Kordia sp. SMS9: one gene and its partner. The protein of the gene in region 2 interacts with the protein of the main gene of each other region in a pairwise test. Links are inferred from orthologs where the notes say so. Each region holds a gene or a part of one and is shown on either strand. Other genes may lie near its edges. The genes, in order: nadE and dnaA.

Evidence for each region.
Region 1: the proteins of dnaA (region 2) and nadE interact in binary tests that used the Escherichia coli proteins (3 or more experiments, as listed by UniProt). The link is inferred for Kordia sp. SMS9 from one-to-one orthologs.

What each region holds. Positions count from the first base shown.
Region 1 is NZ_CP031153.1:2,236,980-2,252,911, reverse strand. Bases 2,208-4,963 are described here. They hold nadE (NAD(+) synthase), read left to right. Parts: upstream 2,208-3,069; coding sequence 3,070-3,858; downstream 3,859-4,963. Other genes in these bases: KORDIASMS9_RS09765 (response regulator transcription factor), read left to right, coding at 4,028-4,657; gldB (gliding motility lipoprotein GldB), read right to left, coding at 2,208-2,959. Also shown: yihA (ribosome biogenesis GTP-binding protein YihA/YsxC), read left to right, coding at 1-243; KORDIASMS9_RS09790 (GTPase), read right to left, coding at 267-593; KORDIASMS9_RS09785 (DUF5995 family protein), read left to right, coding at 743-1,495; gliding motility protein GldC, read right to left, coding at 1,668-2,006; more of gldB, read right to left, coding at 2,006-2,207; dnaG (DNA primase), read right to left, coding at 5,175-7,136; KORDIASMS9_RS09755 (erythromycin esterase family protein), read right to left, coding at 7,252-8,544; KORDIASMS9_RS09750 (hypothetical protein), read right to left, coding at 8,957-10,018; KORDIASMS9_RS09745 (hypothetical protein), read right to left, coding at 10,071-10,853; KORDIASMS9_RS09740 (RNA polymerase sigma factor), read right to left, coding at 10,840-11,403; KORDIASMS9_RS09735 (polyprenyl synthetase family protein), read right to left, coding at 11,567-12,544; KORDIASMS9_RS09730 (T9SS type A sorting domain-containing protein), read left to right, coding at 12,851-14,395; KORDIASMS9_RS09725 (aryl-sulfate sulfotransferase), read left to right, coding at 14,491-15,831. UniProt on the Escherichia coli protein: Catalyzes the ATP-dependent amidation of deamido-NAD to form NAD. Uses ammonia as a nitrogen source.
Region 2 is NZ_CP031153.1:3,633,057-3,649,113, reverse strand. What follows is about bases 4,302-7,182. They hold dnaA (chromosomal replication initiator protein DnaA), read left to right. Parts: upstream 4,302-4,968; coding sequence 4,969-6,396; downstream 6,397-7,182. Other genes in these bases: KORDIASMS9_RS15365 (PQQ-dependent sugar dehydrogenase), read left to right, coding at 6,931-7,182; KORDIASMS9_RS15370 (low molecular weight protein-tyrosine-phosphatase), read left to right, coding at 6,407-6,862; KORDIASMS9_RS15380 (thioesterase family protein), read right to left, coding at 4,349-4,765. Outside these bases: bifunctional diaminohydroxyphosphoribosylaminopyrimidine deaminase/5-amino-6-(5-phosphoribosylamino)uracil reductase RibD, read left to right, coding at 1-694; KORDIASMS9_RS15410 (HAD family phosphatase), read left to right, coding at 687-1,301; KORDIASMS9_RS15405 (DMT family transporter), read left to right, coding at 1,298-2,158; KORDIASMS9_RS15400 (YigZ family protein), read left to right, coding at 2,186-2,794; KORDIASMS9_RS15395 (hypothetical protein), read right to left, coding at 2,813-3,148; KORDIASMS9_RS15390 (hypothetical protein), read right to left, coding at 3,186-3,731; KORDIASMS9_RS15385 (N-acetyltransferase), read right to left, coding at 3,724-4,191; more of KORDIASMS9_RS15365, read left to right, coding at 7,183-8,328; KORDIASMS9_RS15360 (SAM-dependent methyltransferase), read left to right, coding at 8,356-9,069; KORDIASMS9_RS15355 (hypothetical protein), read right to left, coding at 9,356-9,994; KORDIASMS9_RS15350 (DUF2279 domain-containing protein), read right to left, coding at 10,103-11,011; KORDIASMS9_RS15345 (endolytic transglycosylase MltG), read right to left, coding at 11,012-11,596; KORDIASMS9_RS15340 (GNAT family N-acetyltransferase), read right to left, coding at 11,596-12,117; dapF (diaminopimelate epimerase), read right to left, coding at 12,111-12,890; KORDIASMS9_RS15330 (trypsin-like peptidase domain-containing protein), read left to right, coding at 13,060-14,487; KORDIASMS9_RS15325 (chaperone modulator CbpM), read right to left, coding at 14,569-14,865; KORDIASMS9_RS15320 (DnaJ C-terminal domain-containing protein), read right to left, coding at 14,868-15,746. UniProt on the Escherichia coli protein: Plays an essential in the initiation and regulation of chromosomal replication. Binds in an ATP-dependent fashion to the origin of replication (oriC) to initiate formation of the DNA replication initiation complex once per cell cycle.

The DNA of each region.
Region 1 (15,932 bases), 1.4 Mb from region 2 along the record:
GATTTGGAATTTATGCAATGGTTGGGCGAAAATCAGATTCCGTTTTGCATTATTTTCACCAAAGCTGATAAGTTGCGCCCGTCGCAGATTGACACACACGTTGAGAAGTACAAAGCTAAGTTATTGGAAGATGTTTGGGAAGAAGTACCACAGTATTTTGTGACATCCTCTTCGAAAGCGATTGGTCGTGAGGAAGTCTTGGATTTCATCGGACAAATCAATCAGGATTTGAAAAATTCGTAGTCTTTGCTTTGGATTCTATCAATTCAATCAACTCCGTTGTTGTTTCTATTTTTTTCTATGGTTTCTTTCGAAATCCATTCTGTTACTTTTTGATCATTTTTCAATAGAATGATTGGATAGCGAAACTTTTCTTGAGAAAATTGCTGTTCAAATTCGTCGCTGTGTAAAAATTCTAGCGAAAGCGAAGTATTCTTTTTAAATTCCTTCCATAAATCATTTTCCGAAAAAGTATCATGCGTCATCGCACATAAGTTACATGGATAGCTTTTCGGACTGATGATTTTGTGCGCTATATCAAGTATACCATTGAGTTTCCCTGACTTTGCGTTGTAGATACATAAGATGTTCATTAGTTATTTGTTATTTGTTGATTCGTCCATTTGAAACTTCTGAATGCTTATTACTAACTTCTCAATACTTCATAATAAGTCGTAAAAAACAGCACTTCCTTTTCAGCCTTCTCAGAATTTTATACTTTTAGGAGACCAAAATTACAACCATGCAAGCAACTACGATTGACGAAGTGATTTCGTTTTTAGACCAAATTATTCAAGAAACTAAAGAAAAACCTAGTACAATGGGCTATTTCGCGGCTTTGTATCATAAAGTAACTTGCAAAGTGAAAGAAGGTATTGCGAATGATTTTTTTGATGACAATCCGCGTATGGAAAGGTTGGATGTTATTTTTGCGAATCGTTATTTACAAGCGTATTCAGAATTTAAAAGCGGCGCAAAACCAACGGAATCATGGCAAATTGCCTTTGAAAAAGCAGATAGTTATTGGTTGCTAGTGTTGCAACATTTATTATTAGGAATGAACGCACATATCAATTTGGATTTAGGAATCGCTGCTGCGGAAGTGATGAAAGGAAAAGACATTAACGATTTGGAAGATGATTTTAATAAGATTAATGTCATTTTGAGTGAATTGGTCAACGATGTGCAAAAAGAATTGTCATTGATATGGACGTTTTTAGCTAAAATCATTAAAGTCACAGAAAAGTTTGATATGATTCTGATTGATTTCAGCATGAAACTTGCCAGAGATGGCGCTTGGAAATACGCAAAATTACTCGCGAGTTCGCCAGAAACCGATTGGTCACAACTGATTCAAGAACGCGATGCAAAAGTGGTTAAAAAAGCTAATATTGTTATCAATCCTGGGTTTTTGATTCGCTTCTTGTTTAAGATTATTAGAATCGAAGAAACAGGGAATATTAGATCGAGAATTGAGATTTTGGAGAAAGATTGAATTTCGACTCCGCTCAATTGACTTTTCTTGATTCGACTCCGCTCAATTGACTATCCTTGTTTCGACTGCGCTCAATTGACTTTTCTTGATTCGACTTCGCTCAATTGTTTTTTCTCAATTTGACTTTGCTCAATTGACTTTTCTCAATTCAACGTTCTTCAAATACAGTATTCTATTTCTTTACAATCTCTAATTTCTCCGCAAAGTAATCACAGAAATCCAGCATGGTTGCGCTCATTTTTTCGTCGTTGGTTGCACGTTGAAATGTGCGTGCCATCGACACTAAGGTTTGGTGATAAAACACTTTCATTTCGTCCACAGGCATGTCTTTCGTCCACAAGTCGATTCGTAAACTTTCTTGCGCTTTATGATCCCAAACAGATAACATTACTGCTTTGGAATCTTCATTTTCGATACCACCATCTTTTGCGGTCCAATTGATAGCTTCTGGAACATTATTTTCATCAACGGTCACTGCAATTTTTATTTCGGACGTCATTTTTTTCGCCATTATTTCTTTGGTTTGTACTTTGAATTGTTAAATATTTCTTTGGAAGATTTCCCCAAAAGATTTTGCAAAGATACATCATTATTTTCCATATATGCTTTCACAATACGATATCCTATAAAGCGACCAATTCCACCTGGAGATTCGTTGTCTAAGGCTAAATAAAATTTGGAGAATGGCGCTACATTCAAAAAACGCGCCTCTAATTTTTGATCCGTGCTATACAACAAATCTTTTTCAATAAAGTGCGTCCAAATTTGCGTTTCATTTACTGATGCCCAATTTGCTTGCTGTTTTGTATATCCAAATTGCATTGCTGTACTTACTTTTGGCACTAATAATGACGTAATATATTGTATTTTTCCATAGTAAATCATTTTCCCTAAAAAAGAACGTTCCCGTAAAGGCGGCACTTGAGTAAAGGCAAACTCTGTAGCAATATCCACAGGAATCATTTCTTTTTCAAAATTATGCGAAATGTATTGCTGAATACCTTCATAAAATGGATGATCTGCTCCTAAATATATATTGAGTGCAATTAGAATTTTATCTTTAAGCAGAATGACTTTTTTGCGATAATCTTCAGAAGTTACCGTAAATACTTTTGGCGTCTTGTATTCGGGAAAGTAAAACGCTATATGTTGCAAGACGGACTTCATATTGCGATGTACAGATGCAAAGTCTGAAAAAACAGCATCAATCTCTGTTTTCAATTCTTTTTGTAAAGGATCATTCATGGTGTAAATCCATGTAGAATCAGGAACATTGCTTGGAAAAAATAACGGATATGCTTTTTTTAGTTTTGGCAAGTCGGATGGTGTTGCATCTAAAAAAACTTGATCAAAACGAACGACATTTACATCTAACGGAATTGCCGCAATTTCTTTTTCAAGCGAATTTTCTTTGGCACATCCAATGACCAATAATACACACAGATACACTAGCTTTTTTATCATAATTTTTATATCACTCGATAAAGTAACGCAACTTCTACCTATAAATTTTATTACGCAACTGTCTTTGACTGCAAAGTTACTTTTTTTATCTTGTAAAAAAATTGAAAAATATGCAAACTGACAAGGTTATAGACCATATTGTAGCATGGTTAAAAGAGTACGCTACCAACGCAAGAGTGAATGGATTTGTTGTAGGAGTTTCGGGTGGAATTGACTCGGCAGTAACGTCTTCTTTATGTGCGAAAACAGGATTGCCAACATTATGTATTGAAATGCCAATTCATCAAGCAAAAAGTCACGTGACGCGTGCGCAGGAACATATCAAACAATTGAAAGAACGTTTTGACAATGTCACGGATACGCGTGTAGATTTGACGCCCGTTTTTGAAGAGTTTAAAACAGAAGTTTCTTTGGAAGGCGCTCAAGCAACCGTTGACATGGCACTAGCAAACACCAGAGCGCGTTTACGTATGACTACATTGTATTATCACGCTGGTTTACTAGGAAGATTGGTGGCAGGAACTGGAAATAAAGTAGAAGATTTTGGCGTAGGTTTTTATACTAAATATGGTGATGGCGGTGTAGATTTAAGTCCAATTGCTGACTTAATGAAAAGCGAAGTATATCAATTAGGAGACGCTTTAAAAGTGCCAGAATCTATTATGAAAGCAGCGCCATCTGATGGTTTGTTTGGCGATGCCCGAAGCGATGAAGACCAGATTGGCGCGAACTACGACGAGTTAGAGTGGGCAATGCGTATGGACGATGCAGGAAAAACAATCGAAGACTTTACTGGAAGACAACAAGAAGTGTTCAAAATTTACAAAAGATATAATACTGCGAACCAACATAAAATGATTCCAATTCCAGTCTGCTCAATACCGCAAAATCTTACATAAAAAATCACCTTTTTTAATAGTTTTTATAAAAATTTGTTTAAATTTGTCACTACAGACCCCCTAAACCTGAAATAAAAATTGATCCGTTTTTATGTTTGCATGACATATCCATGAACGAAACTTTCTTTATCTGATGGTCTGATTTAATAATAACTTTAAAAACTAAATTATGGTTAAAGTATTAATTGCAGACAATCATCCCATTGTTCGAAAAGGAATTAAATCTTTGTTCAAGAACTCTACTGAGATTGATGTATTAGGAAAAGCTGCTACAACTTCTGAATTGTTTGACTTTATTAGTCAAGAAACAGTAGATGTTGTTTTACTTGAGATGGACATCCCTGAGGTCAATGGAATTACTGCTTTAAGAAGACTTAAAAAAGACTTCGCCGACGTGAAAGTAATTATGTTTAGCTCACACTCAGAAGATGTTTACGCTGTAAGCACATTGAGAGCTGGAGCTTCTGGTTACTTATCAAAATCCGTAGCTACAAATGTGATTAAAGAAGCTATTATGAAAGTTGTAAATGGAGGCATTTACATTAGTAATGAGTTAGCGCAACGATTAGCATTTGATGAAAGCACAAACAAACCCCGCAGATTCTTCAGACGTTTGTCTACAAGAGAAGTAGAAGTGTTAAAACTTTTAGCTTCTGGTAAACGTAACAAACATGTTGCTGAAGAGCTAAATCTGAACGAAAAAACTGTGAGCACGTACAAAGCTCGCCTAATGCGTAAGCTGAATGTAGACAACTTAGTTGATTTACTACAACAAGCGAAAGCATTGGAATTACTGTAATTGCATTTTATGTAAAGATTTCCCTTTACTACAGTAAAAATTTTGATGATGATATGTATATTTTATGATGTGCATATCATCATTTTTTTTATCTCGACTACGCTCGATAGCCTTTTTATTCTTTTTGATAGTATTTAGTATTGAGTATTGAGATATTAGTATTGAGTTTTTTTGTACTTATACCAATTTACACATAAAATGGTATTATTTGAAACGTCTTTGCGATCTCCAACTTGATTGGAGAGTGGTAATCTGTGACTCCAAAGAACAATCATGTGATACAATAAACAGACTGCCACTTCGTAAACTTCTCTAGTGACGTTTTTTACCTCAAGAATAATTAGTAAGAGTTTTCAAATGTGCATTCACTAGAGTCGATACTATTAATGTATGCTATTTTTCACAAGCACATCTCGATACAATTTTTCTTCATTTTATTTCAAAAAATCACTCGATGGGACGTTTGGAAGTTAACGAGTTTGATATAAAAATCATATTCGTTAAGAGAAGTAGTTTTTTACAACACTCTTTTTAATTGTTCAGACAATGATTTTTTTAACATATTGTAATTTATGATATCTTCCAATACGTTTTGCGCTTCTTCTATTTTAGTATCTGGAGAAAGACTCAACTTAAGTTCTTCTATTTTAAGATTGATCAAGAAACAACGCAAGGTCAAGATGGTTTCGCTTGTTAATTGTGCAATGGTTTCTTCTTTGGGTTTTACGAAAATGTTTTGCGCTTCCCAATTGTGCAATTCGTAGCGTTCTTCGCGCATGAGAATATCTGTGACTTCACTCGCTACTTCCGGTTCTATTTCATTGACAAACGTATCCAATTCTAAAGTGCCTGTTTCATTGAGTTTTTCAATAGCTCTATAATATATTTTTTGAAATTTTTCATTTGCCAGATCAATTTCGTCTTGCTGTAAATCTAAGTAGAGCTTTTGAAACACTTTGGCATCAAACAATTCGCGCTCCATTTTGAGTTCGCCGTCTTCGTCTTCTTTTAAAATCAAGTCTTCAAATGTAGCATCCATGTTTCCGTAGAGTAGTAATATTTCAATGATTTTTCGCTCTAAAACATATTGTTGATCGACACTTTCTGCCTTTTTTTCGGTTTTGATGACATCAAACGCCTTTTTTTCTTGCTTGATTTTTTTGTTGGCTTCCTTGACGTTTTTGTTTTGCAATTGCGCCAAAGTGGCAAACAACACTTCTTCCGAAATGTCCATGATACGAGACGTTTCACGCAAGTATAATTCCTGTTTGATGCGATCGGATACTCTGGAAATACTCGACATCATGTCATTGATGACTTCTGCCTTTTTGATGGGATCATTTTTGGCAACTTCCATCAATAAAGAAGCTTTGTAACTGATAAAATCTTTTACATTGTTTTCAAAGTACGCCAACACATCTTCCAACGCATTGTTTTTGGTAAAACTATCTGGATCTTCTCCTTCTGGAAAGGTACACACGCGCACGTTCATTCCTTGTTCCAAAATTAAATCAACTCCACGAAGCGATGCCCGAATTCCTGCCGCATCTCCGTCATAGAGAATGGTAATATTTTTCGTTAAACGGTTGATCAAACGGATTTGTTCCGCCGTTAAGGCAGTTCCCGAAGAGGAAACCACATTGTGAATTCCCGCTTGATGCATTTGAATGACATCCGTGTAGCCTTCTACCAAATAACAGTTATCTTCTTTGGCAATTGCCTGTTTTGCATAGTATAAACCGTAGAGAACTTTACTTTTATGATAGATATCACTTTCGGGTGAATTGAGATATTTGGCTGCTTTTTTATCGTTTGTTAAAATTCGTCCACCAAAACCCAATACGCGTCCGCTCATGCTGTGAATGGGAAACATGACACGTCCTTTGAAACGATCAAAACGTTTTTCACCTTTAACAATTGTGACACCTGTTTTTTCTAAATACGTAAGATTGTAGCCTTCTTTTAATGCTGCATCTGTAAACGCGCTCCATTCGTCCAACGCATATCCCAAACCAAATTTTTTGATGGTTTCCATGGAAAAACCACGTTCTTTAAAATAGGTAAGTCCGATGGCTTTTCCTTGCGGTGAATCCCACAATATTTCTTGATGATATTTTTTGGCGTATTCTGACACCAAATACATACTTTCTTTTTCGTTGGCTAAGGCTTTTTCTTCGTCCGTACGTTCCGTTTCTTCTATTTCAATTCCGTATTTATTCGCCAAATACCGAATCGCTTCTGGATAGGTAAAATGCTCGTGTTCCATAAGAAATGCTACCACATTTCCGCCTTTTCCCGAACTAAAATCTTTCCAAATTTGTTTTACGGGCGACACCATAAACGACGGTGTTCGTTCGTCTGAGAATGGACTTAATCCTTTGAAGTTACTTCCCGATTTTTTGAGTTGTACAAAATCGCCAATTACTTCTTCTACGCGAGAAGTATCAAATACAGCATCTATGGTTGATTTTGAAATCAATGGTTTCGGGATTTTTAGGAATGAACTTCAAAAGTACTAAGTTTCCGCTAATATTGACTAAAAAAAGAGATACTTTGGTCAGTATCTCTTTTTTCGCTAATCCCCTGTACTAAACTTATTTTTTCTGTTCATAATTAAATAACGGTTTTGTGGCATTCGTTTTTTTGACAAAAACTACATAATCATACATCAGAGCAGGATTGACTTCGTAATAATCTTTTTCATCATTCATACCGTAGCCAAAGAGTTTTAGTTTTTGCTTTGGCAATTGTGCACAGCTTTTTTGTATGTTTTGATTGATGTGAAAATAATACGCTTCCGAAGTGTTTTGCCCTAATTTTTCTTCAAAGGTATTTGCGGGCGGCGTTGGATAGTTAGCCTCATAAAGCTGATCGCCATAATCGTGATCGTCATTGATGAGTCGCTTTTTTATATGTGAATAGCTTCCGCTAAAACTACTCATGGCAATTGCTACGTATTCATTAGGAAATTCTTGTTTTAGATTTCTGCCCATCAAGCCAATTTCGTTGTCAATGATTACTTCTTTGGAAATATGCGCATTGTGCGCCCAAACGATAATTTTAGCCTTCGGATCTTTTGCAAAAAATGCTACACGTTCTGCCATAACAATGTCGCGCGTTATTATTTTTCCCGTGTAAATCATTTCATAATTGATATAGGAATTCTTTGCATTGAGTAGTAATTCGTCCAAATACTTGGAGGAACTGTTTTCTTTTTTGATTTCCTTTTCAAGTTGAAGAATTAAACGGTAGACTTCTCTATAATATCCGTAATTGTCAATTTTTACAGGTTTTTTATCAGGATATTTTACATAAAAGTCACTTGCCTCTACTGTTACACGTTCATGAAATTCTTTTAAAATATTGGTCATTTCGGGTGTTATGTTCGATTTCAATTCAATAGAAATCATTTCGGGCAATAGTTCACGATACGAATCGTCACAACCTTTAAATACAATGGGCGTATGTGTTTGATTGTACGTTTGTAACCATTGTAAAAAGTTTTTCATACTTTCCGTTTGATAGATGGAAAAAAGATGTGTTTTTATGAGTGAATCTATCGGTTGTGTTTGCAAGTTTTGCGATAAAGCTTCCAAATCTTCATACGGATTTTCCAAGATAACCAAGTTGAATCCTTTTTCTTGAATAAGTTTTTTGGTGATTGCCGCACGGAGTTCATAAAATTCTTTGGTTCCGTGTGTATCTTCACCCAAAGCCACAATGCGCTTGTCTCCTATTTGCGCTACAAGTGCATCAAGTGAAGCGTCTAACGTTTCTGGAGTATCGAAATGTAGCAGTGTTTTAGTCTTGTTGATTTCTTGTGACAAACTTTGTCCATTCGCGCAAAGCGAGAAACAAATTGCAATGAGTATGGTTGCTATTTTCATGTGTGTGTTTTTTAGTAGTGAGTTGTGAGCTGTTAGTATTGAGACGAGTTTAAAGACTATTTTCGTTTTAGAGAATATGATCTAATTCCCGATAACCTTTTAATAGCAAAGTACTTCTCGATACAAAATCTTTTCAAGATTTTACTCGAAGTGACGTGTTGTCTTTTTTAGTAGTGAGTAGTGAGCTGTTAGTATTGAGACGAGTTTAAAGACTATTTTCGTTTTAGAGAATATGATCTAATTCCCGATAACCTTTTAATAGCAAAGTACTTCTCGATACAAAATCTTTTCAAGATTTTACTCGAAGTGACGTGTTGGTTTTTTTTAGTAGTGAGTAGTGAGATGTTAGTATTGAGAGCATATATCTCACTTCTCAATACTAACAGCTAATGTCTAACATCTAGTTTCCAATTTAAAACACATCCAAGCGCACACCAAGCGAAATGTTGCGTTGTTCCGCGTTTGGACTTTTGAAGATTGGTGACAAATCGTATTTACAATACAAGCTCATACTATCCCAACCAATATATGCACCTAATCCGTAAACAAAATTATTGGTATTGAAATTTCTTCGAATCTCTTGGTCTACTCTGTCGCCATTTTCAGAATATCGCAATTTTTGTTTTACCGCTAAGTTGACTCCAACATAACCGCCAATTCCAAATTTGAATTTTGAGTTGGTATAGTAACGTACAAAACGCTTGTTTTCTACTTTCCGTGAAGGTCCAAATTCAAAATACAACGGCACAGTTAAATTGGTCACTCGAATTTTGGAGCGATTCAAATCGTTTGGAAATTGTTCTAAAGTTGTTAATCCGTTATTATTGTCTACAAAGTAGCGATTTCCTGTAGGTTTTAAGCTGTTGTATTGCAGCGTTAATCCGTAGCAAAAACGCACAAAGTTGTGATTTTTGGCAACACGCGTACTCCACAAAATTCCAAATTCAAAGAAGCGTGAACCTGCCATTCTATACTCTGAGTCACTGAGCGATACACCTTCTTGAATTGCATTATTGAAACCAAAAGCAAATATAATATCTGATTTTGTACGGCGATCGTAACGAATAGAACGTTTTTTAATAATACGTGAATCAAAAATTTCGCCTAAACGAATAAACGTTCCGTCTTCCTGAACGTAATAATCTGTCAACAATTCTCGCTTTACTTTTGCCATACGATATTCAATATTGGCTGCGGATAACATGGCTGCTTTCTTTTTACGTTCTTCCGCTTCTTTAGTGGTAATGTTGCCTAATTCAAGATCTCTATTAATTTTTTGCACTTCTAGTTTTAGAGATTCTTTTTCGTCCAAAGTAATCACACGCAATTGTCTTTCGAGATACTTTTTTTCTGCTTCTTTTTTGAGTGCGATAGAATCTTTAGTTGTGCTTGGAATGCTATCTTTTTGTTGTGCATTTACCGTAAAATGTAGGCATAAGAATGCCAGGCATACATAGAGTGTACTTGTTTTCATGTTCGTTTTTTTACTATTAATTGATGATTTTTTTCTGTGTTCGCTAGGAACTTTATCGGTCGATATCGGCGGTTCGTGTTCGTTTTACATTTCGTTTCACAAGCTCAAATACACGTTGCTTGAATGATTTGTCGAGTTCATATTCTACTTCGTTCAACAATTCGTCTGCGGTAGCAAAATTTGTATTATTCACTTTTTCTTTAGTAACTTCTAAATATTTGAGTGATTCTCGCGCTTCTTTCAGCAACAAATCAATTTCTGCATTGGTTACCGTTCTTTTTTCTTCTTTTAATAAGGCTACAATAGAAGCTTTTAAATCGTCGTTTGTGGTGATAATGACTTCTTTTTCTTCAATAACGGTTTCTATTTTTTGTGGTATTATTTTTTCTTGAATCACCACCGCATTTTTAATTTCCTTTTGTAGTTCAGTAGTGAATTCTGCTGTAGCTTTTGGAACTATTTCTTTTTCGTCGGCATCTTTAGAAGTATTTGTTTCCACTACAACTTCTGTATCTTTAACAATGACTTCTTGTATTTTTTCTTTTGTTGGAATGACAATGTCTTGAGAATTCTCTTTGGTTTTCGTGATGATGGGTTTCGTAGTATTCTCTTGATTTGCAATCTCATCAGTATTGGTAGTTTCTTCAGATTGTACCATCATAAAAACCAACCAACTGACTAGCAATGCCAAACATGCAGCGTACGGAATGTAGATTTTTTTACTACGTTTCTTGCGATCATTCGCATCTAATTGTCCTGCGAGCTTTTCCCATGAATGTTCAGATACTTCAATCGTACGCTCTTCTAATATGTTTTTGATTTCATGCGATTTCATTAGCTCTGTTTTTTTTTGATCGTAATTGTGTTTGAAGCGTCTTTTTTGCTTTGAATAGTTGCGTTTTGGACGTGCTTACTGAAATATTGAGCATTTCGGCAATTTCTTGATGTTTGTAGCCTTCTATTTCATATAAATTGAATACAATTTTATATCCTTTTGGCAACGCGTCTATCGCTTTTTGAATTTCCTCCACACCTGCATTTACATTGACTTCACATTCGGTGATTTCGGTATAGTTTTCAATTTCGTCAACCGCAACTAGTAATTTTCTTTTCCGGAGAAACGAAATGGATTCTCGAATCATGATTCTCCGAATCCAACCTTCAAAACTTCCTTTGTTTTTATAGGTTTTTAGTTGTGTAAATACTTTGAAAAACCCGGAAAGCATTACTTCTTCTGCATCGTGAAGGTTAGCAATGTAATATCTACAAACACTCAACATTTTTGGCGCGTGTTGTGCATACAGTACTTGCTGCGCTTTTCGGTCGTTGCGCTTTGCTCGCTTAATGAGTTGTCCTTCTTGTAGATGTAATTGTATAACTTTCACTCGATAATCGAGATTTAAATGTTCCGACGCTTACGCCGAAATGTTTTAATTGATTCTTCTTAATGTCTCGTGAGCTTGCGCCAAGATCGTTGACTTTACAAGCTGCTTTCTATTGACATAGACGCAATTTTTATGCAAATGGTTGTCTGAGAATGAAAAAAAATTATTTTTTTCTATCAATTACGTAGTTGACCATCAATTCTAAAGAGTCTTTATAAATGGATTTTGGGTAGGTTTCAAGCAGCACGAGCGCTTTTTCTTGATAGCTTTTCATTTGTTTGACCGCATATTCCAATCCGCCAGTTTTTTTTACAAAAGCAATGACTTCTTTGACTCTTTTTTTGTCCTTATTGTGATTTTTTATCGAATTGATTGCCCACTTTTTCTCTTCTTTCGTGCAATGATTTAGTGCATAAATGAGTGGAAGTGTCATTTTTTGCTCTTTGATATCAATTCCTGTGGGTTTCCCAATTTGCGTTTGTCCGTAATCGAATAAATCGTCTTTAATCTGAAACGCCATTCCGATATATTCACCAAACAATCGCATGCGTTCTACTTCTTCTTCCGGAGCATTTACAGATTGTGCACCCATGGCACAACACGCTGCAATTAAGGTGGCTGTTTTTTGGCGAATGATCTCGTAGTAGATTTCTTCTGTGATATCTAATCGGCGTGCTTTTTCAATTTGAAGCAATTCTCCTTCACTCATTTCGCGAACTGCCACAGAGATGATTCTCAATAAATCAAAATCACCATTATCAATCGATAATAATAATCCTTTCGACAGTAAAAAATCGCCTACTAAGACCGCAATTTTATTTTTCCATAAAGCATTGATAGAGAAAAAACCTCTTCTACGGTTGGAATCATCGACTACATCATCGTGTACTAAGGTTGCCGTGTGAATCAATTCAATAACAGAAGCACCGCGATAAGTGCGTTCATTGACAATTCCGTCAGAAGTCATTTTAGAGACTAAAAAAACAAACATTGGACGCATTTGCTTTCCTTTTCTATTGACAATATAGTGTGTAATTCGGTTGAGTAGTGCGACTTTTGAAGACATTGAGGAGTAAAACTTCTTTTCAAAAAGCTCCATTTCCTTGACAATCGGTTGTTTTATCTGCGCGACTACTTTCATGTATTTGCAAAGATATTAACTAATTCTATGATTTATGTCCTTTTTAACAAGATTCAAACACTTCTGAGTGCAATTCGTCGTTTTATTTTCGTTGTCGGAAATAGCTAATATAGTAAGTTCCATGGATTTCCTTTGATACTGCTAGTTTTAACAATGACAAATTCATTTTAGAGAGTATCAAATTTTAGCCTTTCTTTTTTATCAAATCTTTAAAAATGTTAACGTTTATGAGAAAAAATCGTGTTACATGCTTCTATGTGATATTTTTTTATAACTTGAACATTATTAACATATAAAGCCTCGCTTATGAGAAAAATTACTTTTTTATTTTTTAGTTTCTTGATCTTTACCTATACAGGAATTGCTCAAGACACCTGTGCAACAGCACAAGCAATTACAGCTGGTACGTATAACGTTCTTGCTGTAAACGGAACTGAAGGCACTACAACCATTTGTTCAGGAGGAACCACTACCGCCGCCGCCGCCGAATGGTATACATACACTCCAACAGCCTCAGGATCTGCAACAGTATCTTCTAATATTTTACCGGCTAATTTGAACGGAGACACCCGATTACAAATTTATGAAGGAACTTGTGGAGCATTGGTTTGTCTTTCTGGAAGTGACGATGTAGATTACCCAGGCGGAAACTATTTATCAGAAGCTACATTTAATACTGTTGCAAACACAACGTATTATATTGTTTGGGATAACAGATGGAGTTCTTTTGGTTTTGAATTTACACTTACCGAAGCTGCTGCAGTATGTCTAGATCCTTCTGGATTTGTGGGCAATGCTGCTACTTCAACTACTTTTGATTTAGGTTGGACCGATACAAATACGGGGACACCAACTTGGGAAATAGAATGGGGAGCAGATGGCTTTACTCAAGGAACAGGAACATTGGTTTCTAATATTATGACACCAAACTATGTATTTATGGGCTTAACGCCGAATACGAATTATGACTTTTTTATTCGTGCCAATTGTGGAGGCTCTAACGGAGACAGCGCTTGGGTTGGTCCTATTGGATTCAGATCGCTAAGAGATTGTACAGGTTCAGCAACATATCCATTTTCGGAAAATTTTGCAGACGGAACTGTCCTAGATTGTTGGGCACTTGAAGATGCTGACATGATCAGTCCAGTATGGTCCTACAACACCGATATTAACGACTTAGATGGTGATGGAGCAAATGACAGCTTTATGGTTGTTTTTCCACAAGCAGCTACCGAAGTAGCAAAAGATGATTGGTTATTTTCTCAAAGAATGGACATGACTACCATCAATACGTACGGTATACAAGTGATTTATAATGCATTTGATCTTAATTCAGCTGCTGATGAAAGTTTTGAATTATACATTACAGATAGTCAGTCGTCTACTGCCACCTACCAATCCTTGTTAGGAACGTATACAAACATTACACAATCTGGAGCTTTTGGAGATACTATGGGTAATGATTTAATTACACAAGCATATAGTGTTACAGAAACTTTTAGTCCACCTTCAGATGGTACCTATTATGTAGCTGTTCGTGCAACCACAACAAATTCTCCTAATCTATTAATGCTTTTAGGTTTAGGCGTTACAGAAACATTGGGAGTAGAAGAGTTTGATGCAGATAACTTTAAACACTTCATTAATTATGAAACGGAAGTTATGACAATGCAAGCTACCGAACCTATGTCTAATTTTGTATTATACAATACAATTGGACAACAGATCTTAAATTCTGAATTGAATTCAAGAACGCATGAAGTATCTTTAAATACTGTAGATGCTGGCGTATATTTTGCTAAGGTTAGCATTAACAATAAAACAAAGACATTTAAAATACTTGTAAAGTAAAAATATCTTTTAGAAACAAAAGTGTAATTCTGATGTTCACATTAACTTTTATAATGTGTTTCGGAATTGCACTTTTTTAAAATAATTCCTTTATTATGAAAAGAATTATAACATCTTTATTTGTAGCATGTTGCTTCGTATGTATATTCAGCTGTAAGGATGATGATATGGTGACGCCAGTACTACCTGTAGAACTCAGTGAAAATATTGTTCAGTATGAAGATGGAATTTATGATGCCTACACGCTAGTTTCGCCTATGGGTTCAACAGATAGTTTTCTTATTAATAATGAAGGCTTTGTAGTGCATCAATGGGAAGCTAACACAAGTGCATTGATGGCGTATTTAACAGATGAAGGGAATTTAATTAGGGCATTGCGACAAGACACTTCTGAATTTTCTGGTGGCGGCGCAACAGGTGCTATCGAAATTTTAAACTTTGACGGAGATCAAATTTGGTTTTGGGAATATAATACCGCTACTTATGTATTGCATCATGATTTAACTTTGTTGCCAAACGGCAATATATTAGCATTGGTTTGGGAATATAAATCTGAAAATGAAGCACTTGCAGAAGGACGAAATCCGAATTTATTGTTTCAAAACAAAGTTTGGCCATGTAAGATTATAGAAATTCAACCGCTACCTAATAATCAAGCTAATATAGTTTGGGAATGGTCTGTTTGGGATCATTTGATTCAAGACCATGATGCCACCAAAGAAAATTTCGGTGTCGTTTCTGATCATCCCGAATTAATTAATATTAATTTTTCAGGCGGCGATGCAAATTTTAATCACTTAAATTCCATTGATTATATTGAAGAATTGGATCAAATTGTAGTGAGTTCTAGAGTTTTTAATGAGTTTTGGATCATTGATCACAGCACTTCTACCGCAGAAGCTGCATCACATTCAGGAGGAAATAGCAATAAAGGAGGTGATTTATTGTATCGTTGGGGAAATCCGCAAACCTATAATTCAGGCACTGCTGAAGATCAACGTTTGTTTGGTCAACATGACGTTACTTGGATTGGAAATACAGTAAATAATGGCGGAAACTTCATGGTTTTTAACAATAATTCTTTCGCTGAAAAATCGTCTGTTGAAGAAATTTTGATTCCTCAGCTTTCAGATGGAACGTATGATTTGGTTCCCAACACCACACAACTTCCAGAGGCTCCTATTTGGTCGTATGATAGTGAAGCTATTTACTCTTCCAGACTTTCTGGCGCAAAAAGATTGCCCAATGGAAATACACTCATTACCGCTGGAAGAACAGGAACACTTTTAGAAATAAATACCTCAGGCACCATTATTTGGCAATTTCAAAACCCGATCGAAACCAATGCTTCTATTTTTAAAGTAGATAAGTATGAAAAAAATCATCCTGCATTTGAAGGAAGAACATTGACACCTTTATCTATTGAAATTGAATGATTGAAAAATAGTTCCTCTAAAAAAACGCTACAAATTAAAGCTGAACCGAGCATTGAAACGCAAACTACATTGGCACATTTTGAAATTATCAAATTGATACA
Region 2 (16,057 bases):
GCTAAAAGATGCAGGTTGTGAAGTCACTTTGGGTGTATTAAGAGATGAATGCATCGCTTCCAACAAACGATTTTTCACCTTTCATCAGCACAAACGTCCATACATTATTTTGAAATGGGCGCAAACACAAGATGGTTTTATGGATAAAATTCGCCATGAAAACGATCCGGTACAACCCAATTGGATTACCAATACTTATGCGCGTCAGTTGGTTCATAAATGGCGCAGTGAAGAAACGGCAATTTTGGTGGGAACAAATACGGCAATTACAGACAATCCGAAATTAAATACACGCGATTGGTTTGGCAACAATCCTGTGCGAATTGTGTTGGACAGAAGTTTGCGAATTCCTGAAAGTTATGCACTGTTTGATCCATTAGTAAAAACGATTGTATTGACGGAACAAACGAAAGCTTCTACAGAAAATGTGCTTTTTGAAACGATTGATTTCTCTCAAAACCTGGCACAACAAATCTGTAACGTGTTATACAATAACGAGTTACAATCTGTAATTATTGAAGGCGGCAAACAAACGTTGCAAACTTTTATTGATGCCAATTTGTGGGATGAAGCGCGTGTATTTACAGGAAATATTTCTTTCGAAAAAGGAATTGAAGTGCCTATTTTACAAGGAAAGTTACAATCCAACACCACAATTTTAGACAATTCATTAGACATTTACACGAATGATTAAAAATATAATTTTCGATTACGGCGATATCTTTATCAATTTGGACAAACCTGCCACACAGCGCGAGTTGGACAAGTTAGGCATTGACGATTTCACAACCGAAATGATGGAAAAAAATCAAGCGTATGAAAAAGGATTAATTTCAACAGAAGAATTTGTAAATTTTTATCACGCACAATTTCCGGAAACTACCAAAAAAGATTTAATTGATGCGTGGAATGCGATTTTAAAAGACTTTCCAAAACATCGTATGGAGTTCATTCAAAAATTAGCAAAAGACAACAACTATCGCCTTTTTATATTAAGCAACACAAACGATTTGCACATTTCGTGGATTCAAGAAGATTGGGGGATGGAGTTGTATAATGAGTTTAAAAATTGTTTTGAACAATTCTATTTATCGCACGAAATTCATTTTCGAAAACCTAACGTGGACATTTACGAATTTGTGTTGAATGAAAACAATTTAAAACCCGAAGAAACTATTTTTATTGACGATACCAAAGAAAATACAGATGCAGCGGCAACGCTCGGAATTCACGTTTGGAATTTGATCCCTGGCAAAGAAGATATTGTTGATATATTCACACACAAACAATCATTATTTTGATATACCTCATCCTAAGTGTCTGCATTTCGAGTTCGTTATTTGTCATTTTTAAACTGTTTGACAAATTTCAAATCAACACCTTTCAAGCGATTGTTGTCAATTATTTAACGGCTTTTTGTTGCGGATTTTTCTTTTACAGAAACGGAATGACTGTTACCGAAATTACACAACGCCCGTGGATTCTCGGTTCCGTAATTTTAGGGTTTTTATTCATTGCAATTTTTATAGTAATGGCAACCACAGCGCAACGCAACGGACTTTCGGTAGCTTCTGTGGCAAGTAAAATGTCGGTGGTGATTCCTGTCGTTTTTGCAGTGATCGTGTATCAAGAAAAATTGAGTTTGCTAAAAATTTCGGGTATTCTTTTGGCGTTGTTAGCGGTCTATTTAACCACTGTTAAAAACGATGGCAATACCTTTGAACGTAAAAAGTTGCTCTTCCCTATCCTACTCTTTTTAGGCTCTGGCGTTATTGATACTGCGATCAAATATATAGAAACCAAATATTTGGCCGCAGGGGAAGTTCCTATCTTTTCATCGACAGTTTTTGGTTGTGCGTTTATCATTGGAATTGTAGTAGCAATTATTCGTGGAAACTTAAAAATTACAGGTAAAACCATTTTGGGAGGCATTGCACTTGGAATCCCAAATTTCTATTCGATTATATTTTTATTAAAAGCACTCAGACCTGAAAACTTGGGCGATAGTTCAACCGTATTTCCCATAAACAATGTCGCAATTGTGATGTTATCGACTATCTTTGGAATTATCTTATTTAAAGAAAAACTCATCACCAAAAATTGGATCGGCATTGGCATTGCGATTGTTAGTATTGCGATGATTGCGGTTTCGGTGTAAACTTTTTAAAATATCTCAACTTTGGAAATGAAAGACACCTACAAAACCATTGACAAACCTTCGGAAGAAGTGTTGTTTAAAGATCGAAATAGTAAATTTTTCGGCTATGCGTTTCCGGTTTCCAATGAAGACGACATTAAGCAACAGTTGGAAGCGTTGAAGAAAAGTCACCATTCGGCGCGACATTGGTGTTATGCGTGGCAATTGGGAAAAAGTGAACCGTTTCGTTTTCGTGCCAACGACGATGGCGAACCTTCTAACAGTGCTGGCATGCCGATTTATGGACAAATTCAGTCGTTTGAAGTCACCAATATTCTCATTGTCGTGGTTCGTTATTTTGGAGGTACGAAACTAGGTGTCGGCGGATTGATCAATGCATACAGAACTGGCGCGCAACTAGCGCTAGAAGCTTCTGAAATTCTTGAAAAAACCATCAATGTAGAGTATTTGCTTGTGTTTGATTATAAAAACATGAACAAAGTCATGCGTGTCATCAAAGAGCGAAACTTAACTATCATTTCACAAAAATTAGAAATGGATTGCAGAATTACCATTTCGGTGCGTAAAAAAGATGCCCAACAGATTTTTGAGTTATTTGAGAATTTGTATGAAATTTCGATTGAGGAAATTGAATAAAACTCAATTTAGCTTTATTCATATATCATCATCAGCACCAATTAATCGTATTTCATCTTTCAATGGAAACTTTTTAGTTACACGTTCTATAATTAAAGAGCGATTTTGTGCCCAGTTGGGATATGACTTCCAAGCTTCTTTACTTTTAAAAAATGGTTCAAAAGTGCCAATAGTAATGTTAGCATCAATTTTAATCGTTTGCCATTTTTCATTAATTTTTTCTGAATAATCTATTTGTTTGTAACTGATCTTTTGTACTTTCCAACCTTGTTTGTTGTGTGTATAATGGTGCTTGATTCTTTCTAAAAAAACGGCAGAGATAAAAATTATAAATAATAAAATATACATTCCCATGATAAGTCTGTTCTATAAATTCAACTAATAAAAAAAATCACTTCTTTCCTTTCCTATACTTCACAATCGGCTCACTCACACAAACTTCTTGCTCCAATTTCGATTTCCATTCTTGTTGTGTAGACAAGGTATTGCACAACTTTTCATGAAAATACACTTGATACCAGAGTTCTTTGGGAAATGAACTTACATCTTTATAAATCATTTCAGAATGTATCATTAACTTTAAAATAAAATCATCTTGTGGCGCACGATGATTGTTTATAATTTGGCTCAATTGAACAGACGTAATGCCAATGTCTTTTGCAAAAATAGCACGTTTGGAATAAATTGCATCTACATATAATTGTAAAAAATCAGAAAAATAAGTACGCTGCTCGTATACAGGTTGCTTAATGAATTCTTGCATTTTCAACTTTAATTGCAACAACTTGGCACGAATGATTTGGTCTTTAGACAAACCTTTCATACGTTGCAAACGCGCTTCCATCAAGGCAGTTGCTTCTGATTGGTATTCTTGTTCAGACGCATAACGACTGTCAACGCCAAATTCTGGATCTGTATAATTTTTTTCTTTAGTCATGATCAAATCGGTTTATCAAATGTATAATTTCTGGCATTTCAATACTGAGTGTAAGCCCAGTTGACGTCATATTATAACTGTTAATATAATGTTGCGCGATTTCTGTTTTCGGACGCAAAGAAACGCAAGCAAGTTCAGCATATTCTAAGATGGCTATTTTTGCTGCAAATGTGAGCAAGTTTCCTGCAATTTGACCAAATTTCTTCTTTTTCCCACAGTTTTCAACAGAAACAGTAAGCAATCGAATATGCACACGCCATTCACTTGGAATTCGTTCTAAGGAAATCAAACCTAAGATATCATTTGAAGTTACGGTACATAATTTATAGACTTCAAAGTTCTTTTCTTGTTTCCAATTGAAAAAGTAACGCGCTTTAGTTATGGTACGATAATCGTCATGAATGATAGGTGTTATTTGAACACGATGCTTTTTCCCCGTTATTATTTCAGTTATGACCATAAATTTACGAATTTATTTCCGATTTTGGTAATTTTTAACCAAATGTTTACAAATTTGTAAACTTATTTTATGCTAATATTAAATGTAGAATTGTATAGTAAAAGCTAACGAGGTATTTTTTAGTTTTTGAATCACGATTTGAAAAATTTGATAAAATTTAGGATGCATTAAAGTCAATCGTCGATAATTTTTCGATCAAATGCGCAGGACATTTCATAGGTCTTTTAGTCTCCATATTTATGAATGCCAAAACCGCATTCGCTTCTGTAATAATTTCCTTACTTTCGTTCAAAATTATGTAGTCAAATTCGATCTTAACCGACGGCAATTTTTTAAGTGTGGTTTTTACCGTCAACACCTCGTCATAATACGCAGACTTTTTATAATTGATCTGAATAGAAATTACAGGAAGCATGACGCCCATTTCCTCCATCTCTTTATATGAGATTCCTAGTGTGCGCAACCATTCAGTTCTCCCCATTTCCATGAATTGCACATAGTTACCATGATATACAACACCCATTTGATCGGTTTCAGCATAGCGAATTCTTGTTTTTATTTCGTGACTTCTCAAAGTTTTTTATATATTTAGTAATGTTAATGAATTGTAAAGAAATTGTTTCCAAGCATGCGAAAAAAATTTAACAAATTCAATAGCGTTCAAATTTTTTTTTCACTTTTTTTTTCACATATTTGTTCACGCTAAAAATAAAAGGAGAAAACCCCGAATTTTCTTTTTTTTTCCTAACCTAAGAATAACACTTTTAACGACAATAAATGAATGTAACTGCGCAATCAGTATGGGATAACTGTCTGTCTTTCATAAAGGACAACATTCAACCGCAAGCATATAAGACTTGGTTTGAGCCTATAAAGCCTGTAAAGTTAACAAATAAAGCGTTAAGCATTCAAGTTCCCAGTAAGTTTTTTTATGAGTGGCTTGAAGAGCATTATGTGAAGTTATTAAAAGTAGCTTTAGTGAAAGAATTGGGGAATAATGCACGATTAGTGTATATCATTAAAATGGAAAATACCTATGGCAATAAAAAGCCATTCACAGAAAAAATTCCAAGTGCCAATAGAAGCAATGTGAAAGCACAAGAAATTGATGTTCCTATCAAAAATAAAAGTCCTGAACTGAAAAATCCATTCATCATTCCTGGCATCAGAAATGTAAAGATTGAATCTCAGTTAAATCCAAATTATAATTTTGATAATTTCCTAGAAGGAGATTCCAATCGTCTAGCGCGTTCTGCAGGAATGGCAGTTGCCAACAAACCTGGTGGAACTTCTTTTAATCCACTCTTAATTTTTGGTGGTGTTGGTTTAGGAAAAACTCACATTGCGCATGCAATTGGTGTCGAAATCAAAGATAAATATCCAGAAAAAACGGTGTTGTACATTTCTGCAGAGAAATTTACACAACAATATATAGAGTCTGTAAAAAAGAATACACGAAACGATTTTATCCACTTTTATCAGTTGATTGATGTACTAATCATTGATGATGTACAATTCTTCTCTGGGAAATCTGGAACGCAAGATGTATTCTTTCACATTTTCAATCACTTACACCAAAATGGAAAGCAAGTGATTTTAACGTCTGACAAAGCTCCTGTAGACATGCAAGATATTGAGCAACGCTTATTATCTCGTTTTAAATGGGGACTTTCTGCCGAATTGCAAACACCCGATTTTGAAACACGTGTTTCTATCGTAAAAAATAAATTATATCGCGATGGCGTGGAAATGCCAAACGACATTATTGAATATGTTGCCAAAAACATCAAATCGAATGTGCGTGAGTTAGAAGGTGCCATCATTTCATTGATTGCGCAATCTTCTTTCAATAAAAAAGAAGTGACGATTGATTTGGCGAAACAAGTTGTTGAAAAATTCGTCAAGAATACAAAACGTGAAGTTTCTATAGATTATATCCAAAAAGTAGTATCTGACTATTTCCAGATGGATGTTTCTACCTTACAATCAAAAACACGCAAACGTCATATTGTACAAGCGAGACAATTAGCCATGTTTTTTGCAAAAAAATTCACCAAAGCTTCCTTAGCAAGTATTGGTTCTCAAATTGGAAAGCGCGATCACGCGACAGTATTACACGCTTGCAAAACGGTTGATAATTTATCGTCTACAGACAAGCAATTTCGCAAGTACGTAGAAGACTTAACGAAGAAACTTTCGTTGTAAACTCCACCAAATGAAGACTAAAATTTTAATGGTATGCTTAGGGAATATTTGTCGATCTCCTTTAGCGGAAGGAATTTTAGCGTCTAAACTCGATCCTACGAAGTTTGAAGTCGATTCCGCTGGAACCGCAGGATATCATGTTGGCGCACTTCCAGACAAACGCTCAATTGCGATCGCGAAACAATATGGACTAGACATTACCTACCAACGATCGAGAAAGTTCGTTAAAAGCGATTTTCAAACGTTTGATTACATCTTTGCGATGGATCAATCGAACTATGATAACATCCTCGCTTTGGCGGAAATGGAAACAGATCAAGCAAAAATACACATGATTCTCAACCAAATTACACCAAACTCAAATGCTGAAGTTCCCGATCCATATTACGGCGGCGATCAAGGATTTGAGAACGTGTATCGAATGTTAGAAGAAGCTTGCAGCATTTTCGCTGAGAAAATTTCATAAATCATCTACAAACAAAAGTAGTTCCTAATTTTTGTATCTTTCTATAAAAATTACCAACCTACTTTGCCATGAAAAGAAAAATACACCTATTATTAGCATTGGTATTTCCAATATTAATGTGCGCTCAAGGAGTGCTATTAAATCCTTTTGCTAACGGATTCACAAGACCTGTCGATATCAAACATGCCAATGATTCACGATTATTCATCGTAGAACAAGATGGTATTATTAAAATTTTAAATCCTGATGGAACTACAAACGCAACACCTTTTTTAGATATTGATGCACGTGTTCGTTCTACCGGAAATGAACAAGGTTTGCTCGGTTTGGCATTTGATCCAAATTACACTATAAACAACCGTTTTTATGTAAATTACATCAACAATAGCGGCGATACGGTCATTGCACGGTTTACGACTTCTGCCAATCCAAACATTGCTGATGATACCTCTGAAGAAATTTTATTAACGATTTCACAACCATACATCAACCACAACGGCGGTTGTATGGCATTTGGAAACGATGGCTTTTTATACATTGCAATCGGTGATGGCGGAAGCGCGGGCGATCCACAAAATTTTGCGCAAAACCTACAATCACTTCTAGGAAAAATTTTACGCATTGATGTAAGCGGCGCAACTGGCTATACAATTCCTCCAAGCAATCCGTTTGTGGGAAGTAACGCAGGTTTGGATGAAATTTGGTCGTATGGACTTCGAAATCCTTGGAAAATGTCCTTTGACAGTGACAATGGCGAATTGTGGATTGGTGATGTGGGACAAAGCAACAGAGAAGAAATCAACAATGTTCCGATAGTAAATGCTGGTTATAATTTTGGTTGGAAATGTTATGAAGGAAACGCTATATTCGACACTTCTGGTTGTCCACCTATCGCCACCATTGCATTTCCCGTAAGCGAATATAATTACGGCGGCACGCCTTTTCGTTGCGCCATTACAGGTGGTTATGTTTACAGAGGAAGCATGTACCCAAACATACAAGGCTGGTATATTTTCGCAGATTATTGCAGTAATGAAGTCGGTACTTTAGAGCCATCTATCATGGGCAATGGATGGAACATGAACATGAATCATATTGGCTTTAATGCAAACCTTTCTACGTTTGGAGAAGATATGAACAAAGAAATGTATGCCGCAGGATTATCCGATGGCGTTATATATCAAGTATACGATCCAACGTTGAGCATTGCTGAAAATTCTTTGGAGACCAACTATCAATTGTATCCAAATCCTGTAAGCGACTATTTTCAGATTCGCAATCAAAACGCAGCTTCTCAAATTAAAGAAGTCATGATATTTTCTCTTGATGGAAGCTTCATCTCAACAACCACAATTTTGACTGAAAATCAAAAAATTACCACAAATCAATTGGCAAAAGGAATGTATGTTGTGCAACTAATTTCAAATAATGATGCCGTTTCCTATCATAAATTCGTCAAAAATTAGTTTTATTTGTAATCAAACTTCCACTCTATGCAAGCTCCAAACGGAATTTTATATTTGATTCCTACAACTTTAGGCGATAATGAACCTTTAGAAGTATTGCCTTTATCTGTAAAAAAAGTCATTGAAGCAACCAATCATTTCATTGTTGAGAATGAAAAATCGGCACGTCGCTTCATTAAAAAAATTACTCCAAAAAAAGTACAACCACTTTTAGAATTGTATGTGTTGAATAAATACACACAAGATCAAGAGTTGCCTGCGTTTTTAGAAGCCATTCATCAAGGAAAAAATGTAGGATTACTTTCAGAAGCGGGTTGTCCTGGTGTTGCCGATCCAGGTTCAGAGATCGTAAAAATAGCACATGAACGAGGAATTCGTGTGGTTCCATTGGTAGGTCCATCTTCCATATTAATGGCAATGATGGCTTCGGGCATGAACGGACAAAACTTTGCGTTTAATGGCTATTTACCGATTGACAAAGACGAACGCAAACGCGCCATCAAACAATTGGAAAAACGTGCAAAAGATTTAGATCAATCACAAGCGTTTATTGAAACGCCCTACCGAAATGACAAACTCATGGCAGATTTGACATCCACGCTTTCAGGAAATACCCGTTTGTGCGTTGCTTGTGACATTACTTTAGCTACAGAATACATCAAAACATTGACAATTAACGAATGGAAAAAAACATCCGTAAGTTTACATAAAAGGCCTACGATGTTTGTGATTGATAAATAGAATTTCGCTATTAGATGTTAGATCGCTGTTAGATATTAGACCGCTCCGCTGTTAGATGCTAGAACGCTTTGCTTTTAGACTGCGCTACGCGCTTTTAGACTTGTTCTTGCTAAAGCTGAAACTTCTTAGACTGCTGCGCTGTTAGACACTAATAGCTTGAATATACATTGCATGCGCTAATCTTAACCAACACCTAAAACCCAAAATTACAGCGACCTAAAACCAAAAAAACCTCAGCATGTTTCCACACTGAGGTTTTTCATATAATGTTAACCAATTTGAGTTGTTACACTCTTGCTTTTGCTTTTTTGTCGGCTTTGATCGATGAAACATCATATCCAGCAAATCGCTTCATATAATATTTTACCGTCGTTCCATACGCGTCAGAAAAACCTTGTCTTCCTCCGCTTCTCAAGTACTTCTTTACGCTTCCTGGGCCAGCTAAGTGTGCCGCAGCCAAAATTCCTGACTCGGTCACTACTACACCGTTGATTCGCTTCCCAACGGAGCGTTGAATGTCTTTTCTAAGAATCCACTTATTTCTTGAGGCATTTGCTTCAAAGGCTTTCTCTTGTAATTTTGGATTTTTTAAGAATGCTTGCGGATTATAAATGCCGATCATTTCTAATGTTCCTTTTCCAAATTGATACTTTCCGAGATAACCTAAGGTATTTACCACAAAGTAATTTCCCTGAGATTCTTTAAATCCTACTGCTTCTTTGAAGCCCAAATAACTTTGTCCTGTAAATGGAATTGGCGCTTTCCCGAAGTAGTTGTCATCTATGGGGTTTACTGTAAACAGTTCAGATGACGTATTTTTTTTATTATTTTTAAGAACGTTGGCTTCTTTTTTTGAAGTGAAACCTAAACTTACAAATGTCAAAACAGCTACTAAAATTGAAAATTTTATTGCTTTTTTTACCATAAAAATTGATTTCTTCAAGACTGACTAATTCGAGAATTAAGCTTGAAATTTCAGCGTGCAAATATACGACACATTTTTTAAAAACCAAATATTTTTGTTAAAAGCGTGTTAAAAGTAGCTGTAATGAAACTTCATTTTTCCTAAACTATTGATTTCCAATGTTGGAGCAGGAATTTTAATAAAGTTAATCACGCTAAAAATACTCTTTAGAAACTTCGATTTTGTCTCAATTTTTGTCAAATCGACATCAAGACTCAGATAAAACTGCCGAAAACGTTTTAGTTGTGGTAAAATTTCGCGTTGTGTTTCTGGAGTTCCAGCCACCAATCCTTCGGCACCATAGCCAAAAGCGACGTTGAGCCATTTTGGTATTTTAGATTGTTTAAAGAATGAATGCACGTTCGCACTCAACCAATAAGTTTGTCCGTTGTAATCTTTTAAGCTTTCTTCTAAAAATCCGCTTCCAAGCTTATTTGGGCGTACTTCGGCAAAGCGTGTGCGATGAAAAGAGTATTTTAATTTGATGCGTTGTTCGTTCCATAATAATTCTTGCCCAACGAATAAGCCTGTTCCAAGTCCGTTAGCGAGCACATCTCCCCAAGAAGCTCCCCATTCTGCTGAAAAGCCATCCATGACTTCTACGGCAGTTAAAAAGCTAAATCCGAGTGTAGCACCATAAATGAGCTGATTTTTTTTGGAAACGCCTGCCCAGTCCAAGACATCTGCACCAATATTGCCAATGTAATATGACGCAAATACATGCCCGGCTTTGTCCATTTGCAGCCATTCGTTGTTATCATTGATGAATTGAAAGGAAGATCGCGGGAAATCGGCATACCAAATTCTGTCCAAACCAATCAAGGTTGCTGTGGCGAGTGAAGCTTCTGTAATGGCTACAAAATTGCGTCGCGGTTTGTGTAAGGTATCAGATGCTTTGAAAAAATCGGGTGGCGTGAGTTGTGCAGAAACCACATTTACAAAACAGAGCATAAAAAGGATTTTGGGGAATATTTTCATTTACTCGTTTGCTTTTTTCTTGTCGAACCTATTATAAATGGTGTCTCTAAACGCTTCCGCAGAAGTGTTCCAAGGCACCATATATGTATTTGAGTCATAAATATATTGCAATTCTGAAAGCTTAAATCCTTTGCTTACGGGATATATTGTATCAACAATAACATTATATACTTCCGTTTCAGTGGCTTCAATTTCAGCAGATATGATTCTCGCTATTTTTTTTATCGGAGTAATTTCCTTTGCAGAAGGTAATGTAACCGCAACAAATTCACTTTTTCCTAATAACGTCTTTACTATATCATTGCTATTCATTCCTTTTTGGATGACATACTTTCCTCCTTTTACGCGTTTTGTATATCCAAGTTTTTTGGCTAAGGTTTCAAAAGCATTCATATCGTTGAGCAAAGGCAAAATTTCCTCTTTTACATCCTTAAAATCTGCGCCAGTCGGAATATAAAGATAGGCTTCTTCATTATTAAAAGCTGTAATAGGTTTAAAGATGGTTTGCGAGATGGAATACATAAAGTAACAACCTCCCAAAATTCCCAACATTAAAATTCCAATGAGTATTTTTCGAATGTACATTAGCTCAGTTTTTGGTACAAGAGTTCATTTTTATACGCGCCATTGACATAATTCCAGTCTTTTTTTACACCAATTTTTTGAAAACCTATACTTTCAAAGAGATGAATGCTGGCTTCGTTTTCTTCCCCAATGTTTGCGAAAAGCTGATGTACTTGTAAGTGTTTGAATGCGTATTTACACACCATTTCCAGCGCTTCTTTTCCGTATCCTTTGTGTCTGAATTCGTTTTTCGCGATAAGCAAACCGACACCTACACGTTTGTTTTTTGGATCAAATTCAAACAAATCAATCAAGCCAATGCTTTCTTTTTTATTGCTCACCATGACCAAGCGCAGTTGTTTGGCTTCGTAAATATCTTGGTGTGCATTTTCTAGATATTGTTTGATTAAAAATCTAGAATATGGTGTTTGTGTCGCACTAATTTCCCAGATAGATTCATCATTTTCTATGTCGTAGATAAAATCTAAATCTTCGGGTTCTAGTGCGCGTAAGTATAGTTTTTCGCCTGTAAGTGTTAGCATGTTATTTCTCCTTTAAATACTTGAGTTGCTTTTCCTTTGAGGAAGATGTTTGTATAGGTTTTGGCGTCGCGCTCAAAAGATACTTGTAAATGTCCACCTTCTACTTGCAATGTGACTTCGTTCGCCTTGGTTTCTTGCAAGTGATGCATTGCCAGTGCGACTGCTGTAACGCCAGTTCCACACGAAAGTGTTTCGTCTTCCACGCCTCTTTCATAGGTTCGCACTCTGAATTCAGTATCCGAAAGCTTTTTTACAAAGTTTACGTTGGCTCCTTCTTCAAAATATGGCGCACCATACCGAATCGCTGCTCCTTCTCTTTTGATGTCAAGTTGACTTATATTTTCTGAAAAAGTGACATGATGTGGTGAACCTGTATTTAAAAATACATGCGTTTCATGATCTTCAATTGTGGAAACATCTTGCATTTGCAAATGCACTTCCTCACCTTCAATTGTTGCGTAATGTTTCCCATCTATGGCAATAAAAGTAGTTTCGTCTTTAATAACTCCGAGAAAATTCGCGAAAGCTACCATACATCTGCCACCATTTCCACACATCGTACTTTCATTTCCATCAGAGTTGTAATACACCATTTTAAAATCGTACACATCGTCATTTTCTAAAAGAATCAAACCGTCCGCTCCAATGCCAAATTTTCGGTCGCACAAAAAGTGAACGAGTTTGGTATCATTTTTGGAAAATACTTGCTGTCGATTGTCAATGAGCACAAAATCGTTGCCTGTTCCTTGGTATTTGTAAAAAGAGAGTATCATTTATTCTATTTGCTATCGACAAAAGTACAAATAAAGTATTGATTTAACTACGTTGTTAAAGTGTCGTTAAAGTTAAAATCTGACTACAATAAATATGTAATTTTAAGTGTTAAAAAACGACAAACAATAGCGTCATAATCATAAAAAGTTAATAAAAACAAAAATAAATATGAAAAAATTTGCAAGTTTACTTTTCGTTTCTGTTTTAGCAGGCATTATCAGTATCGGAGCTTATAAATTGTTTTCAGAATCCCCTGAAAAAGTTGAACAAGCTTCAGTTTTTGAGAAATCATCGTACATTCCTACGAACTTCATTAACAATCCAACAAAGAGTAGCACAACAGATGCAGCCACTTCTGGAATTGATTTTACTGTAGCTGCCGAAAAGACCGTAAATGCGGTGGTACACGTTAAAAATAAAATTACAACCGTTGGTCCAAGAAGTATTTGGGATTTGTACAACGGAAAATCAAGACAACAAACACAAATTGGCACAGGTTCTGGTGTTATTATTACGCCTGACGGACATATTGTGACCAACAATCACGTGATTAAAGGTTCAAACGAAATTCAAGTCACGCTGAACAATAATAAAAATTATATAGCAACATTAATCGGCTCAGATCCAAAAATGGATATTGCTTTGTTAAAGATTGAAGCCGATGAAGAATTGCCGTATATTTCTTTTGGAGATTCGGACAATGCGAAGATTGGCGAATGGGTTTTGGCGGTTGGAAACCCTTTTAATCTGACATCTACCGTTACTGCGGGAATTATCAGTGCCAAAGGAAGAGACTTAAACGAAGGCGATAACTTGAGTCAATCATTTATACAAACAGACGCTGCGGTAAATCCAGGAAATTCTGGTGGTGCGTTGGTGAATACGAATGGCGAATTGATTGGAATTAACACAGCAATCACTTCACAAACAGGTTCTTATATTGGATATTCGTTTGCCGTACCAAGCAATATTGCGCAAAAAATTGTTACCGATTTATTAGAATATGGTGATGTTCAGAAAGGATTGTTGGGCGTTTCTGGGAGTTCATTAAATTCAATGATTGCTGAAAAGTTAGAAACTGAGGAAACGGAAGGTTTTTATGTTGGAAAAGTTTTTGCGGAATCTGGTGCAGCTGAAGCTGGAATTCAAGAAGGTGATATTATCAAAAAACTAGGCGAAATAAAAATCTCCAATTTTGCAGATTTATCAGGCTATTTAAGTTCCAAACGTCCAGGAGATATTGTCAATGTCACAGTATTACGTAATGAAGATTATAAAATTTTCCCGGTAGAATTAAAGAAAAAAGAAGTTCCTACTTCGATAAATTTTAAAGATATGCAACTGGAAGATTTAAATCCAGAAGTTGCTTCTAAATATAATTTGGAATATGGTTTGGAAGTAACGGACGGCACTAATGAATTGTACAAAAAATCTGGAATTACTTCTGGTTATATTTTACTGAAAGTGAATGGAATGAAAGTGACATCTGCGGAAGCTTTACAAAACTTCATTGAAACGTATGGTGAAGATCAAGTACAAACTATGACGTTAATCAATACGGAAGGACAAATCGAGCGTTTTATCTATAATAGATAAAAAAGTGCCATTTATATATGTTGAAAAAGCGAGACACTTATAACGTGCCTCGCTTTTTTTATGATTATTTTTAAAATCAATTTAAAAATCTTCATAACGTCTTAATTGATTTTTGAGCGTTGTGACTTCATTTTGTAAGTACTCTATTCGTTTTAATAAATTGTAAATAACATCTACGCCTTCTAAATTTATGTTTAATTCAAAATGCAAACGCATGATCTTTTCCAAATGGCTTATTTGAGTGGTTTTGATGTAATGTGTATCGTTTGAAACTATAATTTCGACCAATTCATACTCCTGCAAAGCATTGATAAAAGAAGATGGAATATTATAATGTATGCAAAATTGCTGAATTGATATTAAATCTTTTCTTTCCATAATTACCTTAGATTTTGCAATTCTTTAATAAGTTCTTTTTCTTTTTCAGATAAATTCGTTGGAATTTGTAGTTGATATGTGATGTATAAATCACCAAATTGTCCTTCTTTTTTATATTTTGGAAAGCCTTTTCCTTTTAGTTTTACCTTTGTCAAATTCTGAGTTTCAGGCTTAACAGTGAGCTTTACTTTACCATCAAAAGTGTCTGCCATTAGCTCACCTCCCAACATTGCTTTGTACACATCTAAATTGACAGTAGTATATAAATTTTCTTTGTCTCGCTTAAATTTAGTATTGTTTATTATGGAAAACTGAATAAATAAATCGCCATTTGGTCCTCCATTAATTCCTTGTCCTCCATGCCCTTTTATTTTTATAATTTGTCCATTTTCAACTCCTGCAGGAATGGTAATTCTAATATTTTTAGTATTTACCGTTAGCGTTCTTTTGTGTGAAGTATATACTTCTTTTAAATCGAGTTGTAATTCGGCATTGTAGTCATGTCCTTTAAATTTAACTTCTCTATGTCTGGTAGAACCACCACTAAACATGCTTCCAAAAATATCTGAAAAATCTTGTTCAGAATAACCGCCAGATCTAGCTTGTGCCCTACGTTGGTATTCTTGATTTTGTTTTGCTTGCTCATACGCTTCCGCATTTTGCCAATGTTCTCCGTACGCATCATACTTTTTACGATTTTCTGCATTGCTCAATACTTCGTGGGCTTCATTAATTTCTTTAAATTTATGTTCAGCCGTTTTATCATTTGGGTTTACATCTGGATGATACTTACGTGCAAGTTTACGATAGGCTTTTTTAATATCCTGCTCGGAAGCCGTTTTGGAAATACCCAATACTTTATAATAATCTATAAATGCCATGACACTTTTTTGTACATTTTATAATCCTGTCCAATTGATTGTTTTATCACTATAAATAGCAATATGACAATTTCATTACTTTTTATTAAATGTACTGCGAATAGTATAAGTTTGAAATGATGAATATCAGTTTTACAAAGAATAGAATCATTTACTTAATTAACGTCAGTTCGATATAAAATTTTTAATCGTAACACTCTCTTTTCCGCAGTATAGCAGGAATTTTTCGTTAAAAATTTTTGAAGCCTTGGAAATCGAAGATTGGCTTCACCGAATTCAGATTTGGCAAGCAAATGATTCATTTCATGAAC